Regions from separate parts of the Butyricicoccus sp. OF10-2 genome, predicted to be linked through region 1. Evidence: predicted binding sites of a transcription regulator. Region 1 holds the regulator's gene; the other holds the start of a gene.
The links. Region 1 encodes NrdR, which represses ribonucleotide reductase genes. Its sites were predicted from a motif close to CACNANATNTNGTG; they were not measured.

Region 1 (8,061 bases):
GAAGGTTCGGGTGATGAGGTTATTGTGCTTTTCGACCTTCTTTTCAAGCTGTTCGATGCGGTAATTGACCAGCTTGCCGGAGACGATAATGCCGCCGGCCGTGCCCGCCAGCGTCCCCAGCAGACTCAGTCCCGCAATGATGATCTCAGCTGACACGTTTTCACCTCCTTGCTTCGCATAAGTGCCTGCACCCATACGCCGTTCGGCGGCGAAAATTGACCACGAATGGTCAACTCGGTCGAAAACTATTCCTATTTTCTTTTATTTTTCTTTGAGCGCACCCTTTTCGATGTTCGCCTGCAGGATTTTGTCCGTCAGCTCATACAGATACGCCGAGCCTTTCTCTGTGCGGCTCTGGCGGCCGTAGACCTGCTTGGCGGTCACATCGTGGTCAGCCCAGTCGCTGCCGCCGTTGCTGTTGTTGAGCAAGAGCGGCTGCAGATTGTCCATCGCGTGGGCAAAGTGCGCCTCGGCGGTCTCATCGGCCTCAAATTCGTCAAAAACAGCCATCAGTTCGCGCTTCTGGTCGTCCGGCAGGAGCGAATAAATGCGCTGCTTTGCCGCGTCCTCGCGCGTCTTCTGCGTCTGCAGACCGTCGGTGTCGTAGGCGTAGGTGTCGCCTGCGTCAATCTCCACCACATCGTGCAGCAGGCACATGAGCATGACCCGCGCCACATCCACCGGCTCGTTGGAATATTCCTGCAGCAGATACGCCATGACAGCCATGTGCCATGCGTGCTCGGCGTCATTCTCGCGGCGGCCGTGGCCGGAGAGATGCGTCTGCCGGAAAATGTTCTTCTCCTTGTCGATCTCAAGAATGAAATTCAGCTGTTTCTGCAGCCGTTCGTCCATAAATCCATCTTCCTTTCGATATGAAAAAACGGGTACAGCCTGCGCCATACCCGCCGAATTATTTATCTTTGAGGAGCGTGTTCAGCTCTTCCATAAAGGTGTTGATGTCCTTAAACTGGCGGTAGACCGAGGCAAACCGCACATACGCGACCTCATCAACCTTACGCAGCTGCTCCATGACAAGCTCACCGATGACCTTGCTGGAGACCTCGCTTTCGAGCGAGCTGAACAGCTTCTGCTCGACGTAATCGACGATCTGCTCCAACTGCATCAGCGAAACCGGGCGTTTCTCGCAAGCCTTCACCAGACCGTTGAGCAGCTTCTGGCGGTCGTACGCCTGCCGCGTGCCATCGCGCTTGATCAGCATAAGCGGCATGCGCTCCACCGTCTCGTAGGTGGTAAAGCGTTTTCCGCAGTGGAGACATTCACGCCGGCGGCGGATGCTGGTACCCTCGTCCGTCGGACGGGAGTCCACGACCTTGCTGTCTTCAAAGCTGCAAAATGGGCACTTCATCGTACTTCCCCCTTGTGAACACCGCTTCACACGCGTGGTTTGTTATCTGTCTGCTGTTATTATACTACGCGGAGTGCTGTTAAGTCAATTTTTTATTGCGATAAAGCGGCACCTTTTCCTGCACTGCCCTATCCGGTCGGCTTCTTTCTCTGTACCAGTCCCCTGCGCCGATAAACAAACGCAAAAAAGGCACCCGAACGGGTGCCTTTTCGATAGTCGTTAGATCTTGCGGCGACGGCGGAACTTCTTACGGAAGAAGCCCCACAGACCGGTAGACAGCATAACGGACGACCAGCCGCCGGCCAGGATACCGACGATCAGCGGCAGAGTGAACTGCTTGAGCGACGGAACACCGAGGATGTATACCATGCCGATGGTGAACAGCGTGGTAAGCGTGGTGTTGATGGTACGGCCCATGGTCTGCCAGATGCTCTTCTCGCCAATGACCTCAAACGGCTCCTTGCGCGCGGTGCGCAGGTTCTCACGAACGCGGTCGAATACGATGATGGACGCGTTGATGGAGTAGCCGAGGATGGTCAGTGCAGCAGCGATGAAGTTGCTGTCGAGCGGAATCTGCAGCAGAACGTAAACGCTCAGCATAACGAGCAGATCGTGAACCAGGCAGCAGATCGCAGCCAGACCACTGGTCAGCTCGAAGCGGAAGGTGATGTACACCAGCATCAGCAGGATTGCAAGGATCGAGCAGAGGAATGCCGAACGCTGCAGGTCGCTGCCGACAGAAGCGGATACGTCGTTGTTGTTGAGGATATCGGTATCGGCAAGGCTGTACTTCTCCAGCATCTTGTCGATCACGGCAGCACGCTGCTCGGAATCGATCGAGGTGGAGCGGATCAGCACGTCCTCGTTGCCGTCACCGGAGGAGGTTACAGAGGATGCGTCCACGCCGGTTGCGTCCTTGAACAGATCGCTGACCTCGGTCTGGATATCCTGCGTAACAGCGGTATGCATGTTGAACTCCATCTCGGTACCGCCGGCAAAGTCGATGCTCAGGTTGAACAGGTTCTTGCCGAACGGCAGCAGGATCAGCGCGACAAGGCCGGTAGCGACCAGTACGACAGAGATACCGCCAAAGATCTTGAAGTTCTTGAGGATCGGGAAATGCTTCTTCTCTTCCTTGCGCTCACGCAGGCCGTAAGCCTTCGGGTTGCGGATGTGGAAATCCACCATGCGGTTGAGCAGGAAGTGCGTGATGGTCAGCGCGGTGAACATGGACACGATAACACCGATGCCCAGCGTGGTAGCGAAGCCGACGATCGTGCCGGTGCCGAGGAAGAACAGCACGCCGCACGCGATCAGGGTGGTGATGTTGGAGTCCAGAATTGCGGTAAACGCACGCTTGAAGCCGGAGTCAATGGCGCTCTTGACAGTCTTGCCGGCAGCCATTTCCTCCTTGATGCGCTCGAAGATAATGACGTTTGCGTCAACCGCCATACCGATGGACAGGATAATACCTGCAATGCCCGGCAGGGACAGGTTTACGCGAATCAGGCTGAACAGCAGCGCCTCGATAACCATGTAGAAGCACAGAGCGAAGCAGGAAACAACGCCCGGGATGCGGTACATGATGATCATGAACAGCATAACAAGTACCAGACCGATCAGGCCTGCCTTCAGGCTGGAGCTCATCGCGTCAGCGCCGAGCTGCGGGCCGACAGAGCGAAGCTCTACCTGCTTGAGCGAGAACGGGATCTGACCTGCGTTGATGAGGTTTGCCAGCTCGGTCGCGCTGTCGCGGGTGAACGAGCCGGAGATTACGCAGCTGTCGCTGTCGATCTTGGAAGAAACGGACGGTGCGGAAATAACCTGATCGTCCATGACGATAGCCATCACGTTGGTGCCGTCAGTGCGGGCCGCGATGCTCTCGGTCGCTTCAGCAAACTTCTGCTTGCCCTCAGAGGTAAACTGTACCTCTACATAATGGGTATCCGCAACTTCGTTGCCGGTCGGGCGGCCATAGCCGTAAGTAGCTTTCTTAACGTCAGAGCCGGTCAGCCACTCCTTGCCGTCAGCATCAACAAAGGTGAGCTGTGCGGTGGTGCCGAGGGTCTGTACGGCCTCCTCCGGGTTGGTGATCTGCGGGATTTCGACCGTTACGCGGTTGTCGCCGCTGAGGGATACGGTAGCCTCGGTAAAGCCCTTACCGGTCAGTCGCTGACGGATGACCTTCTGTACCGAGTTCATGTCGTCGGACAGGTTGCTGGTGTCGTAGCCGTCCGGGATTTCGGCCTCGTATACGATACGGGAGCCGCCGACCAGATCCAGACCCAGACGGATACCATTGTCGGTATCGAGTACGCTCGGGATGATGGCCTTCAGACCGGAGTCTGTCGTGTCTGCGGAATCGGTCGAAGCCGAGTCAGCAGAGGTGTCAGCAGACGCATCCGTGCTGTCTGCCGTGTTGTCCGCCGTGTCTGCGCTGTTGTCGGTAGACGAGGTGTCGCTCGTATCCGTCGCAGATGTGTCGGACGTTGCCGTGTTCCGGAACGGCATGGTCCAGCCGCCCGGAATGTACACTCCTGTTACCGCCGTCACGCCGAGGAAAATGATGATCAGCATGACCGCGATAAAGGAAGTTACACTCTTTTTCACTTGCAAGTGCCTCCTTTATTTTTTTTTTACACAACTGATTTAGTATACAGCATAACAGCCAAAAAGTCAATCATTCTGCATGAATTGTGCAACATTTATGCGTCATTGACGCATAAGCGGCAGAATATCCCGCGTGAGCGGGATATCTGTCAATTTCAGGGATAAACTTTCCGGTTTACAGGTTGATCTCTACCTTTACGTCCTCACCGGTGAGGTACGGCGCGATCGCCGGACGAACACACTCGCTCAGGAACTCGTCTACCTGAGACGGGCAGCGGCCGATGTAAGCGGACGGGTCGAGGTGCTCGAGGATCTGCTCACGGGTCATGCCGAACATCGGGTCGCCGGCAATGCGGTCAACCATATCGTTCTCGAGGCCCTCCTCCTTGATGCGCTTGCCCGCAGCCATGGAGTGCTCGCGGATGCGCTCGTGCAGGTCCTGACGGTTGCCGCCGCGCTTTACGGCGTCCATCATGATGTTCTCGGTTGCCATGAACGGCAGCTCGTTCATAACGTGCGCTCGATGACCTTCGGGTAAACGACCAGACCGGAAACGACGTTGATCATGATGTTGAGGATTGCGTCAACGGCAAGGAATGCCTCCGGCACGGAAATGCGCTTGTTCGCAGAGTCGTCGAGCGTGCGCTCGAACCACTGGGTAGCCGAGGTGAAGGCCGGGTTCAGGCTGTCGCAGATGACGTAGCGCGCCAGTGCGCAGATACGCTCGGAACGCATCGGGTTGCGCTTGTACGGCATGGCGGACGAGCCGATCTGGTTCTTCTCAAACGGCTCCTCTACTTCCTTCAGGTGCTGCAGCAGACGCAGGTCGGTTGCGAACTTGGAAGCGGATTCTGCGATACCGGCGAGCGTTGCGAGCGTCTGCGCGTCGATCTTGCGGGAGTAGGTCTGGCCGGAGACCGGAACCACGCCTGCAAAGCCGAAATCATCGGCAATGCGCTTCTCGAGTTCCTTAACCTTGCTCTCGTCGCCGTCAAACAGCTCCATGAAGGACGCCTGCGTGCCGGTCGTGCCCTTGCTGCCGAGCATGCGCAGGTTTTCGATGCGGTATTCTACCTCGTTCAAATCCATCAGCAGCTCGTTCATCCACAGGGTAGCGCGCTTGCCGACCGTGGTCAGCTGTGCGGGCTGGAAGTGGGTGAAGCCGAGAGTCGGCTGGGACTTGTGCGCATCCGCGAACTGCGCCAGCTTGTCCAGTACGGTCGCCAGCTTTTTGCGAACCAGCAGCAGACCCTCACGGATCTGGATGATGTCGGTATTGTCACCGACATACGCACTGGTAGCGCCGAGGTGGATAATGCCGGCCGCCTTGGGAGCCGCCTTGCCGAAGGTGTAAACGTGCGCCATAACGTCATGGCGTACCTCCTTCTCGCGCTGACGGGCCACATCGTAGTCGATGTCGGTCAGGTGCGCGGCCATCTCGTCCACCTGCTCCTGCGTGATCGGCAGACCGAGCGCCAGCTCCGCCTTAGCCAGCGACAGCCACAGCCGACGCCAGGTGGAGAACTTCATATCCGAGGAGAAGGTGTAGAGCATCTCCTTGGAAGCGTAGCGCGAGGAAAGCGGGCTTTCGTACACGTTGTTCATGTTATTCGTCCTTTCCGGTGTGTATTTTATCCAAATTATAACGAAATAACGGACTTGGATGGTATCTAATCTTCCATAACAGTCCGATTTTAGTTTAACACTTTGCACCGGTCATTTCAAGCAAAACCGACCGGTTTTGCGCTATCTTGTAGCAATAAACAAAGTTTGCAGCGGTTTCGCCGTTAGATTTTGCGTCCTCCCCTTTTTCCTGCACCGCCTGCGCGGTTCAAGTGCCCCAGAGGTTCGGTGCAGAAACCAAAAAGCAGCACCCTTTTCAGAGTGCTGCTCGGAATTACGAATGCTTACGCGTTCTTGATAAACGCTTCGAGGCGGTCAAGGCCCTTGTCGATCTCGGTGAGCGAGGTCGCATAGCTCCAGCGGACGAAGCCCGGCGCGGCAAATGCGGTGCACGGAACGGTCGCCACCAGACCCTTTTCAAGGAACAGCTGCGCGAAGTCCTCGGCGCTCTCGATGACCTTGCCGTACATAGTCTTGCCGAGGAAGCCCTTCATGTTCATCATAACATAGAACGCGCCCTCCGGCTTGATGCAGGAAACGCCCTCGATCTTGTTCATGCGCTCTACCAGATGGTCGCGGCGCTGCTCGAACGCCTGCTTCATCACCTGCATGTCCTCCTGCGGGCCGGTCAGCGCGGTGATGGCCGCCTGCTGGGAAATGGTGGACGGTGCAGAGGTGGAGTGGCTCAGGTAGTTCGCCATCACCTTGGCCAGCTGCGGATTGGACGCGCTGTAGCCGATACGCCAGCCGGTCATCGCGTAGCTCTTGGACACGCCGTTGACCAGAATGGTGCGCTCCTTCACGTCCTCGCCCAGAGAAGCGAACGAAACGAACTCATTGTTATCATATACAAGGTTGCAGTAAATCTCATCCGCGATAACGTAGATGTTATGGCGGCAGCAAACCTCAGCGATCGCCTCCAGCTCGGCCTTGGTGTATACCATGCCGGTCGGGTTGGACGGAGAGTTCAGCATGAACACCTTGGTCTTGTCGGTGATGGCGGCGTCCAGCTGCTCTGCGGTGATCTTGAAGTCCGCCTCCTCGGTTGCAGCTACAATGACCGGGATTGCACCTGCCTGCTTTACCATCTCGGAGTAGCTTACCCAGTACGGAGCCGCGATAACGACCTCATCGCCCGGGTTGCACAGCGTCATCAGCGCGATATAGACCGAGTGCTTTGCGCCCGAAGCCACAACGATCTGCGTCGGCTCGTAGTCCAGACCGCAGTCCTCCTTCAGACGGTAGCAGGCTGCCTTGCGCAGGTCCATCAGACCGGCTGCCGGCGTGTACTTGGTCTGGTTGTTCTCAATGGCCTCGATACCGGCCTGCTTGATGTGCTCCGGCGTCGGAAAATCCGGCTCACCGGCACCAAAGCCGACAACGTCCTTGCCCTCTGCCTTCATCTGCTTGAACAGCGAATCGATAGCGAGCGTCGTAGACGCCTGCACACCTGCTGCAATCTTGGAAATCGGCTTCAATGCCATGCTCAGCACTCCCTTATATCTCTCATCAGTTATCATGTGTTTTTATTATATGCCTGCGAACTTATTTTTGCAAGTCCTGACTTAATAAATTGCAAAATCGACACAATAAAAAAACCCGCCGATATTGGCGGGTCAGGTGTGGAATTTTCACAAAACACGGTCGCGTGAGAAGATAATCAGAGCCGTTCCCCGTTCAATCGTGACGGCAAAGCGGCTGTTCGGTTTTGCCTCGTTCGAGGTGGAGATCATGCCGACACGGGTAACCGTGCCGTTCGTTAATTCATATTTTGCATTCTCGATGGTCACGCCCTCGAGCACCGCGTCCATCGGCACGACCGAGAAGTAGGTAAACGTCTCCGGCATGATGAATTCCTGCCGTCCGCCCTGATGCAGCTCGACGCGGTTGTACGGATCGAGGATGGTCAGGTGGCCGCCGAGCGTTTTTGCTTCCTCGAGCAGCGAGAGATTTGCCAGCATATGGTCGATGCGCCCGCCAGTCGCACACACGAGCGTCGCCTCGCGGCAGCCGCGGCGGAACACCTCCCGCAGACAGCTCTGCGAATCCGTGTCGTCCTTTTCGGGCTTCAAGAGGATAACGTCCTCTCCCTCCACCTCGGTCATGGAATCCCGGTCGGAGATCATGAAATCCGGGTGCAGACCGAGCGCCCGCGCATGCCGCAGGCCGCCGTCCGCACACGCAACGAGCGCGTCCGGATGCTCGCGCAGAAACGCGCGGATATAACCGTAATCGGTTTCCGGTGCAGCCGCAAAAATCAGCGCGTGCCGCCCTTGGTAAGTTCCCATTCCTTCAGATCCTTTACACTTTCGTACAGCTTTACATAGCTTTCATGACGGGTTTTCGCAATTTCGCCGTTTTCCACCGCCGCAAGGATGGCGCAGCCCTTCTCCTTGACATGCGCGCAGCCGGTGAATTTACACTGCCCGATGTACGGCTCGAACTCCGGAAATGCGTACTGC
Region 2 (8,061 bases), on a different contig from region 1:
TCATTGATGATCTTTTCCAGTGTTTCACGGATTTTACTACGGGCATCATCCGGCATACGGCTCAATTTGTGCGACAGTTCCTCACGCACGAGTTCATTGAGCGACTTTCCGAAAATATTGGTTTCCCAAATCTTCTCCGGCTGTTCCTCAAACTCGCTGAGCAGATAGTGTACCAGTTCTTCCGACTGCTTTTCCGTGCCGACGATCGGATTGACCTCGGCTTTGATGTTGGCCCGCATCATATGGATGGATGGTGCAGAAGCCCGCAGACGCACACCATACCGCCCTCCCTGCCGAACGATTTCCGGTTCCTCGAGCGAAAGCTCCTCCACCGACGGCATCACAATGCCGTAACCGGTCTGATATACCTGATCGAGCGCACCATGCAGCCGTTCATACTGCTGTTTCACTGCAGCGAAATCCTCAAGCACACGAATCAAATCTGCGTCATCCCGCACCTGAATGCCGGTCTGCTCGCCGACAATGCCGTAGAATACGGTTTCCGGTACGTCCACATGCACGACCGCCGAGCCGCTGCCGAGCGCCATATTGTCCACGCTCGCCCGCTCGACGTATTCGTTCTCTTCGAGGGTACGGCATAGCTTCTGTACATCACGCATTTTCTCTCCGTCGGCGGCGGCTGTGCGAATGCACTGGTAAATGCTGTTCTGCACCGGATGATGCAGCGGCAGAGTACCGATATAACGCGGAAGGACAAAACCAATCTCGCAGACCGGAAATTCATACAGAACCTGCTGCAGAATATCCGCAATGCCGCTCTCATCCAGTTCAAGACAGTTCACCGCAATCGGTGCAATCCCGTACTGCGACTGCAGCTCGTCGCATACACGCTGTGCCGCTTCGCCGTTCGGTTCTGACGAGTTTACCAGTACGAGAAACGGCTTGCCGAGTGACTGCAGTTCCTCAATTACGCGTTTTTCTGCCGGTATATAGGCTTCACGCGGCAGCTCGGTAAAGCTGCCGTCGGTCGTCACCACCAGTCCGATGGTAGAGTGCTCGCCGATAACCTTGTGTGTGCCGATCTCTGCCGCTTCGGCCAGTGTCATGGGTTCCTCCTGCCACGGTGTAGATACCATGCGCGGTGTATCTCCCTCCATGCCGCCGAGTGCGCCCTCTACCAGATAGCCTACGCAGTCCACCAGCCGTACCCGGCATGCGCCGCCTTCCGGCAGAGCGATCTCCGCCGCTTCTTCCGGCACAAATTTCGGTTCGGCAGTCATAATTGTCCGTCCGGTGCCGGACTGCGGCAATTCATCCCGTGCGCGCTCCCGCTTGTAGGGATTCTCCATATCGGGCAGCACCATAGTCTCCATAAACCGCTTGATAAATGTGGATTTTCCCGTACGAACCGGACCGACAACACCAATATAAATATCACCGCCGGTACGGCTGCTGATTTGATCGTAAATCTGGTTTTCCATTCTCTTCCCGCCTTTCAGTCCTGAATCGGAATCAGCAGCATGGCATTCTGCACACACTCTGCCTCTGCCGGCAAGTCATTTGCACAGCGGATGGCCTGCTCGGTCGTACCGCAGTTTTTGGCAATGTCCCACAGCCGTTCTTCGCCGTTGATCTGCTTGAGAACCAGTGTTACGCCGTTATGACTGCTCTCCTTTGGCTTGATCTCCAACGCAGAGATATGGCAGAATGTCACACGCTCCTGTGTTGCAGCAGCACCGTTTGCGGTGATAGTCAAAAGCAATCCTCGCTCACCTGCCGCTGTGGCGCGTGCCGAAAGCGTAAGCTCTTCCGGCTCTCCGGCTTCGCTGTACGGCATGGTCAGCGGTACAATACGCTGTACCGCGCAAAGCTGCTGTTCATCACTCAAATACAGCACGCGAACACCAGCTTTGATTTGCAGCTCGCTCTCCGATACACGCTTTGCGCCGCAGCAGACCGCCTGCGCGGCAATCACATGAGATACATGCTGTGCGGTCTGCAAAGTCTCACTGCCTTCGGAGGTAAACGGCTGCGCGGATGGCATATTCTGCAATACAAGATGCTCTGCCTGCGCAGCAAGCTCCTTGCCGGGCAGATACATATCCTCGATGCAGCGCAGCCTGCGCTCCTGCCGCAGCAGTACTATTGCCTGCGCGCTGATGGTGCAGGACAACATGCCATCGGATTCCAATCGGCAGTCTGCCTCAGATACGGTCATCCGGACTGCAGTCAGGGCGTCTTCTTCTGCTTCCGGCAGCTCGAGAATCTGCGTGAACGGCGTGCTGCTGTTCAGTACGCGCACAGCATCATCCTCCTGCATGGCAAGGCAGTGCAGCACAGCTTCACCTTTCATGATGATTCTGCCATGCATGGCGCGGCACTCGGATACCTGCATCGTGCAGTCGGTGTGCAGAAGGGACAGCTCCGCTGCATCCGCAAGCTGTACGTCGTCCAGTATTGTCACCGGATAACTGCGTACCTGCTCCAGCAGCGTTATGCTCTGCAAATGGCTCAGGCATTCTATGCCGTCCAGTTCGACCGATTCCGTCACGTCGCACTCAGCTTTGCAGTAGCCTTCGGTTAAAAAGCAAAGCTGAACGCTGACGCTCACCTTGCGGCTGTTCATAGCTTCGGCATCTACTGCAGCAATGCGGCACACGGTGCTGCAGATGGATTCTGCCGTTAAACCCTCACATTCCTCAATATGCGCAAACGTGACCGGCACGGAGAGCCGACGCAGCTTACCACCGTTTTCCGGTTCGTACAGTACGGTCGTCTGCACGGTGCCGGATACCAGCAGGCGGTCATTCTGTGGAGTCTGGTCCTTGATGACCGCCGTACCATACGCGCACACGATTCGTCCGATATCCGGAAACGTGTCCGGCACAATCGAATCCGCACTCTCTGTCGCCGCAGAGATATGCGCTAATTTCTTTTCGTAGTAGCAGATGCTTGTTTGATTCAGTTCCATTGATGCTGCCTCCTTTGGTTTCACCGCTGCTCCTGCATTACCATATGAAGCGCTTGCGTAAAATATGAGCAGATCGGTTTCGCGTTGCTGTCACATTTTCTATCCGAGCTGCTTATACTGGTAACAGGAGCGTGATGCGCTATGTTCTGCCGTGGTCAGGCGATCGGTCTTGCCGTATTTATGTTTGGAACAGGCTTGCTGCTAGGCAGTCTGCTCCCATCCTGTCTGCCGGTGTGGCTGATTGCACTGGCAGTGATCGCGGCAGGGCTGTTCCTGCTGCAGTGCTGAAGGAGGGTAAGGCATATGAAGGTTGTTGTATGGAAAAGTCCCAAGTGCTTACGCGGGATCCTGTGCTGCCTGTTTCATGTAAACAGGGCATAAGAAAAAGCGCATTCGCAGATAAATCTCTGTGAATGCGCTTTTGGCTGTTTATAAAATCGTTACTTCTTTTCAGTCGTGCTACCGAAGCCGCCGGTGCGTTCACCGTCAGCCTCATCGTCCACGGTGATACCGAACGGCAGGAAAATACCTTGTGCAAAGCCGTCGCCTGCGGCAACCGAAAGGGTTTTGCCCTTATGATCGTCGCTGGTCATCTTAATGAGAATGTGTCCTTCATTTTTAGCCTCAAAGTAGTCGCTGTCGATAATGCCGACCGTATTGTCAAGCTGCAGACGGTGACGGAAGCCCAGACCGGAACGCGGGTACAGGCTCAGCACCCAGCCGTCCTCGATCATAACGCGGATACCGGTCGGAATAAGGATGGTCTCATGCGGAACAAGCGTAAAGCTTTCCGGCGCAAAAAAATCATAGCCGGCAGAGCCTTTGGTCGCGCGGCGCGGCAGCCGGATGTTCTGATAGACCTTCTTGGCCTCATCCGCGCTGCGGCGGGTAGCCGCGCACCAGTCACGGACAAACTGTTCCTCGGATACCTTGAAAAACTGTGCGATCTGTTGCATAATTCAGAACTCCTTTTTACTTATCGTCATGCAGGACGATATTGTTAGCCGCAAGCGTGCGCGGAACATCGATCACGCGCTGGTTGGCACTGCCGCGCCAGTGAAGCTGCGGATCGGCCTGCGCCTGTACAAAACGACCGTCGATCAGCACGTCAATCTGATCGAGAAACGGCAGCCACTTGATTTCCTCCCAGCGATAGCCGGTGTACAGCCAGATGGTCTTGTCCGGAAACTTCTGCCGAATCTCGCGGCACAGCTCGCTGACCTCCTCACGGTTGCCGGGGAAAAGCGGATCGCCGCCGGAAAACGTGATGCCGGAGATATAGTCCTTGCCGAGCTCGGTGAACAGCTCATTCTTTGCTGCCTGATCAAACAGCAGACCGCCTTCCGCATCCCATGTGATGGGGTTGTGACAGCCGGGACAGGCGTGTCCGCAGCCGGCCACCCACAGCACAACACGCAGGCCGTCGCCGTTGAGCATATCGTCCTTGGTTATATTGTGATACTGCATTCGTGTTACATACTCTTTCTTTCAGCAATTTCGGCCATCTTGGCATCGTTCAGGCGCGTATCGCCCTTAACGCGAGAGTAGGAAAGATAGCCGTTCATTCTCTCGATTTTGGTAAGGTTGCGGCTGCCGCACTTCGGGCAGACATCCATAGACAGTTCCTCATGACCGCAGTCATCGCAGTACGCGAGTGAAAGATTGACACCCTCATAGAAGCCCTTTGCCATGGCGCGGCGCACCAGAGAGCGAATCGCCTCATGGTTGTAGTCAATCGGATACTTGACGTACTGAATCTTACCGCCGTTGCACAGATTCCAGAAACGACCCTCAAGATCCTGCTTCTGAATCGGTGTCAGGTCCTCGGTAACATGGCAGTGGAAGCTGTTGGAGACATACGGACGATCGGAAACGCCCTCGATGATGCCGTATTTCTTGCGGAACTGCTCGACCTGCAAACCGCACAGACTCTCTGCCGGTGTACCGTAGATAGCATACAGATTGCCGTCCTCGTTCTTGAACTGCTCGACCTTATCGTTGATATACTGCAGTGTTTCGAGGGCAAACTGACCGTCCTCGGCAAGCGATTTACCGTTGTACAGTTCCTGCAGCTCGTTGAGTGCAGTAATGCCGAACGACGCAGTAGCGGTTTTCATAATCGGCTTGATCTTGTCCGACGGCTTGAGATGTCCGCCGTAGAAGCCGCCCTCGCAGTACGCCAACGGATTGGTGGATGCACGCATCTCCCCCAGGTATGCATAGGTGCGGATGTGCAGCTTGCGGATAAGCTCCAGATAGTAGTCCAGCACCTCGCAGAACGGACGGCTCTCCTGCTGTGCCTTAGCGTAGATCATCGGCAGGTGCAGCGATACCGCGCCAATGTTCCAGCGGCCGACAAATACCGGCTTGTCGCTCTCATCAGCGGGCTTCATGCCTCCGCGCTCGTACCACGGAGACAGGAACGCGCGGCAGCCCATCGGACTGATGATCGCGCCGTACTTTTTATACATGCTCGGCACATAGCCTTCACCGGTCAGCGACAGCCAGTCCGGATACATCGCACGGGACGAGCACAGGATACCGGCTTCAAATACATCCTCAAGCAGTTTGCCGGGACCGTGCAAGTTCTCATCGTACAGGAATACGATCTTCGGGAACAGGACCGGCTTTTTCTGGCCTTTTTTGCCCTGTCCCTTGCGGCGTACATTCAGCATGGTAATGGAGGCCAGCTTGGCAAAACGACCGGTGCCGGTTCCCATTGTCATGGTGATGAACGGATAGTCGCCGCGGCTGGATGCTACCGTGTTGAACTTGTACTCCCAGCCCTGGAAGCCCTGCTCAAAGTCGTTGAGAATGTCCGCCATAACTTCCTTCTCGACCGTATCAGCATCCAGTCCCAGACGAGTATACTTCTCGGTCAGCATTTTGTAGCTGCGCTCGGCATAGGGCTCGAGCAGCAGATCGACCGACGGCACGGTAAAGCCGCCGTACTGCTGGCTTGCAGCGGAAAGCACGATATCACCGATCACGTCAAATGCAACATTAAGTGTTTTCGGCTCGTTGTACCACAGATTGCCCATCTCAAAGCCGTCCTTGAGGACACTCGCTACATCAAACAGGCAGCAGTTCATGGTATCGCGGCGTGCCGACATATCGTGGACGTAAATGTAGCCGTCCCGACAGGCCTGCAGTTCCTCGGTGTTCATAAAGAACTTCTGGTACAGCTCCTTGTTGAGCTGATTGAAGATCAGGCTGCGCTTAGTGGAGACCAGCGCGGAATCCGTGTTGGAATTTTCCTTATCGCCGATATACATGATAGACTGGCTTTTCTGGTATACGCTGTCCAGCATGCCGACAAAATCCTGCTTATAGTTGCGGTAGTCGCGGTAGCTTTTGGCAACCTCCGGCTGCACCGACTCAAGTGCAGACTCAACGATGTTGTGCATTTGCCAGATCTGAATCTCGGTCATGTGATGGTCACGGATATAACCCTCGACATGATTGCAGATCGACTTCAACTCATCCTCTGTAAAGTTGTAGAGGACACGGTTTGCCGACTTATTGACGGCGATAACAACCTTCTGGATGTTAAACGGTTCTTTGGTGTGATCCTTTTTGACAACTCGAACCATGTGTTGTTCTTCCTCTCTAAATTTCATACGTTCATCATTATATCATATTGTCCGATAAAAAGCGAACAAAAAAGCACTGCTGTTTACAGGCAAAGCGTAAAAGTGCATACCCATATATCATGTGCCGCTATTGCATTGTACCATACAAGATATAGATTTGGAAGGATAAAATTCGACAAAAATATCATACATATTTTTGCGAAAATAATTCTTTGCACAAAATCGTCGGTTTTGCTTGCGGGTCTGCCGACTATCCTCTATAATAGATGTAGCGATCCTGACAGTAAGCCTCTGCGTCCGCAGATTCTGCATGAAAGGAGCCGTCCATATCGTATTGCAGCGTTTCTTGCACGGAAGCGCCGTTTATATCTGTATCGGACTGCGTCTTTCAGAGGACGCAGTTATTTTTATTCCGAGGTGTTTTTATGCAAACAAGAGTTGCCGTCATGGGAATCGTGGTAGAGAACACGGATTCTGTGGAACGGCTCAATACCCTGCTGCATGAGTACGGCAGCTATATCATCGGGCGCATGGGTATTCCCTATCGAGCGCGCAATATCAACATTGTGTCCATCGCCATTGATGCGCCGCAGGATGTGATTTCAGCTTTGTCCGGCAAAATCGGCAATCTGGACGGCATCAGCGTCAAGACCGCGTACTCCAATGTGCAGAGCGATGAATAAGGAGAAGCAGCTCATTGACCGGCTGGAAGCGCAGCACAGCCTGTCAATAGAGGAATACGAATATCTAATCGAAAACCAGAGCGATGAACTGGCAGCCTATGCCGCAGAGAAAGCGGTTGCCTTACGAAAACAGGTATACGGTACGAATGTGTACATTCGAGGACTGATCGAAATCGGCAATATCTGCCGCAACGACTGCTATTACTGCGGTATCCGGCGTTCCAATCCTGCGTGTGACCGCTACCGACTGACCGAGGCGCAGATACTGGACTGTGCCCGGGAAGGCTACGCACTCGGTTTCCGCACCTTTGTTATGCAGGGCGGCGAGGACAGCGCATTCTCGGCCGATGTGGTTTGCCATCTGGTACGACAGATCAAAGCCGAGTTTCCGGACTGTGCAGTAACGCTGTCGCTCGGAGAGTTCCCTCGTGAAGCCTATCAGGCGATGTTCGATGCTGGCGCGGACCGTTATCTGCTCCGTCACGAAACCGCCGATCAGGCACATTATGAAAAGCTGCATCCGGCGCAGATGTCGTTTGACAACCGTATGCGCTGCCTTCGTGATTTGAAAGACATCGGCTACCAGACCGGCTGCGGCTTTATGGTCGGCTCGCCGTATCAGACGGCACGAACACTCGCTGAGGACTTAAAGTTCATCGAAAAATTTCGGCCGGAGATGTGCGGTATCGGCCCGTTTATTCCGCAGAAGGACACACCGTTCCGCGATTTTCCGGCCGGAACGTGTGAGCAGACAGTGTATCTGCTGTCACTGCTGCGGCTGATCCAACCGAATTTGCTGCTGCCCGCTACAACGGCGCTCGGCACCATCCGGCCGGACGGCCGCGAGCGCGGA

Region 2: a site for NrdR is predicted at 6,669-6,682, ahead of nrdD (anaerobic ribonucleoside-triphosphate reductase). Genes of this name have one in related genera too.

Annotation. Positions count from the first base shown of each region.
Region 1 is NZ_QUMC01000031.1:23,428-31,488, reverse strand. Features, by position in the region: gene DXB00_RS13795 (hypothetical protein) at 1-156, opposite strand, end outside; gene DXB00_RS13790 (HD domain-containing protein) at 262-852, opposite strand; gene nrdR (transcriptional regulator NrdR) at 911-1,366, opposite strand; gene secD (protein translocase subunit SecD) at 1,586-3,976, opposite strand; partial or broken gene purB (adenylosuccinate lyase) at 4,152-5,581, opposite strand; gene DXB00_RS13770 (pyridoxal phosphate-dependent aminotransferase) at 5,884-7,083, opposite strand; gene DXB00_RS13765 (thiamine diphosphokinase) at 7,231-7,887, opposite strand; gene rsgA (ribosome small subunit-dependent GTPase A) at 7,857-8,061, opposite strand, start outside.
Region 2 is NZ_QUMC01000008.1:41,715-49,775, reverse strand. Features, by position in the region: gene spoIVA (stage IV sporulation protein A) at 1-1,442, opposite strand, end outside; gene DXB00_RS06040 (DUF3794 domain-containing protein) at 1,457-2,932, opposite strand; gene DXB00_RS16295 (hypothetical protein) at 3,074-3,220, shown strand; gene DXB00_RS06035 (deoxyuridine 5'-triphosphate nucleotidohydrolase) at 3,373-3,888, opposite strand; gene nrdG (anaerobic ribonucleoside-triphosphate reductase activating protein) at 3,905-4,399, opposite strand; gene nrdD (anaerobic ribonucleoside-triphosphate reductase) at 4,405-6,525, opposite strand; gene DXB00_RS06020 (TM1266 family iron-only hydrogenase system putative regulator) at 6,951-7,208, shown strand; gene hydE ([FeFe] hydrogenase H-cluster radical SAM maturase HydE) at 7,201-8,061, shown strand, end outside.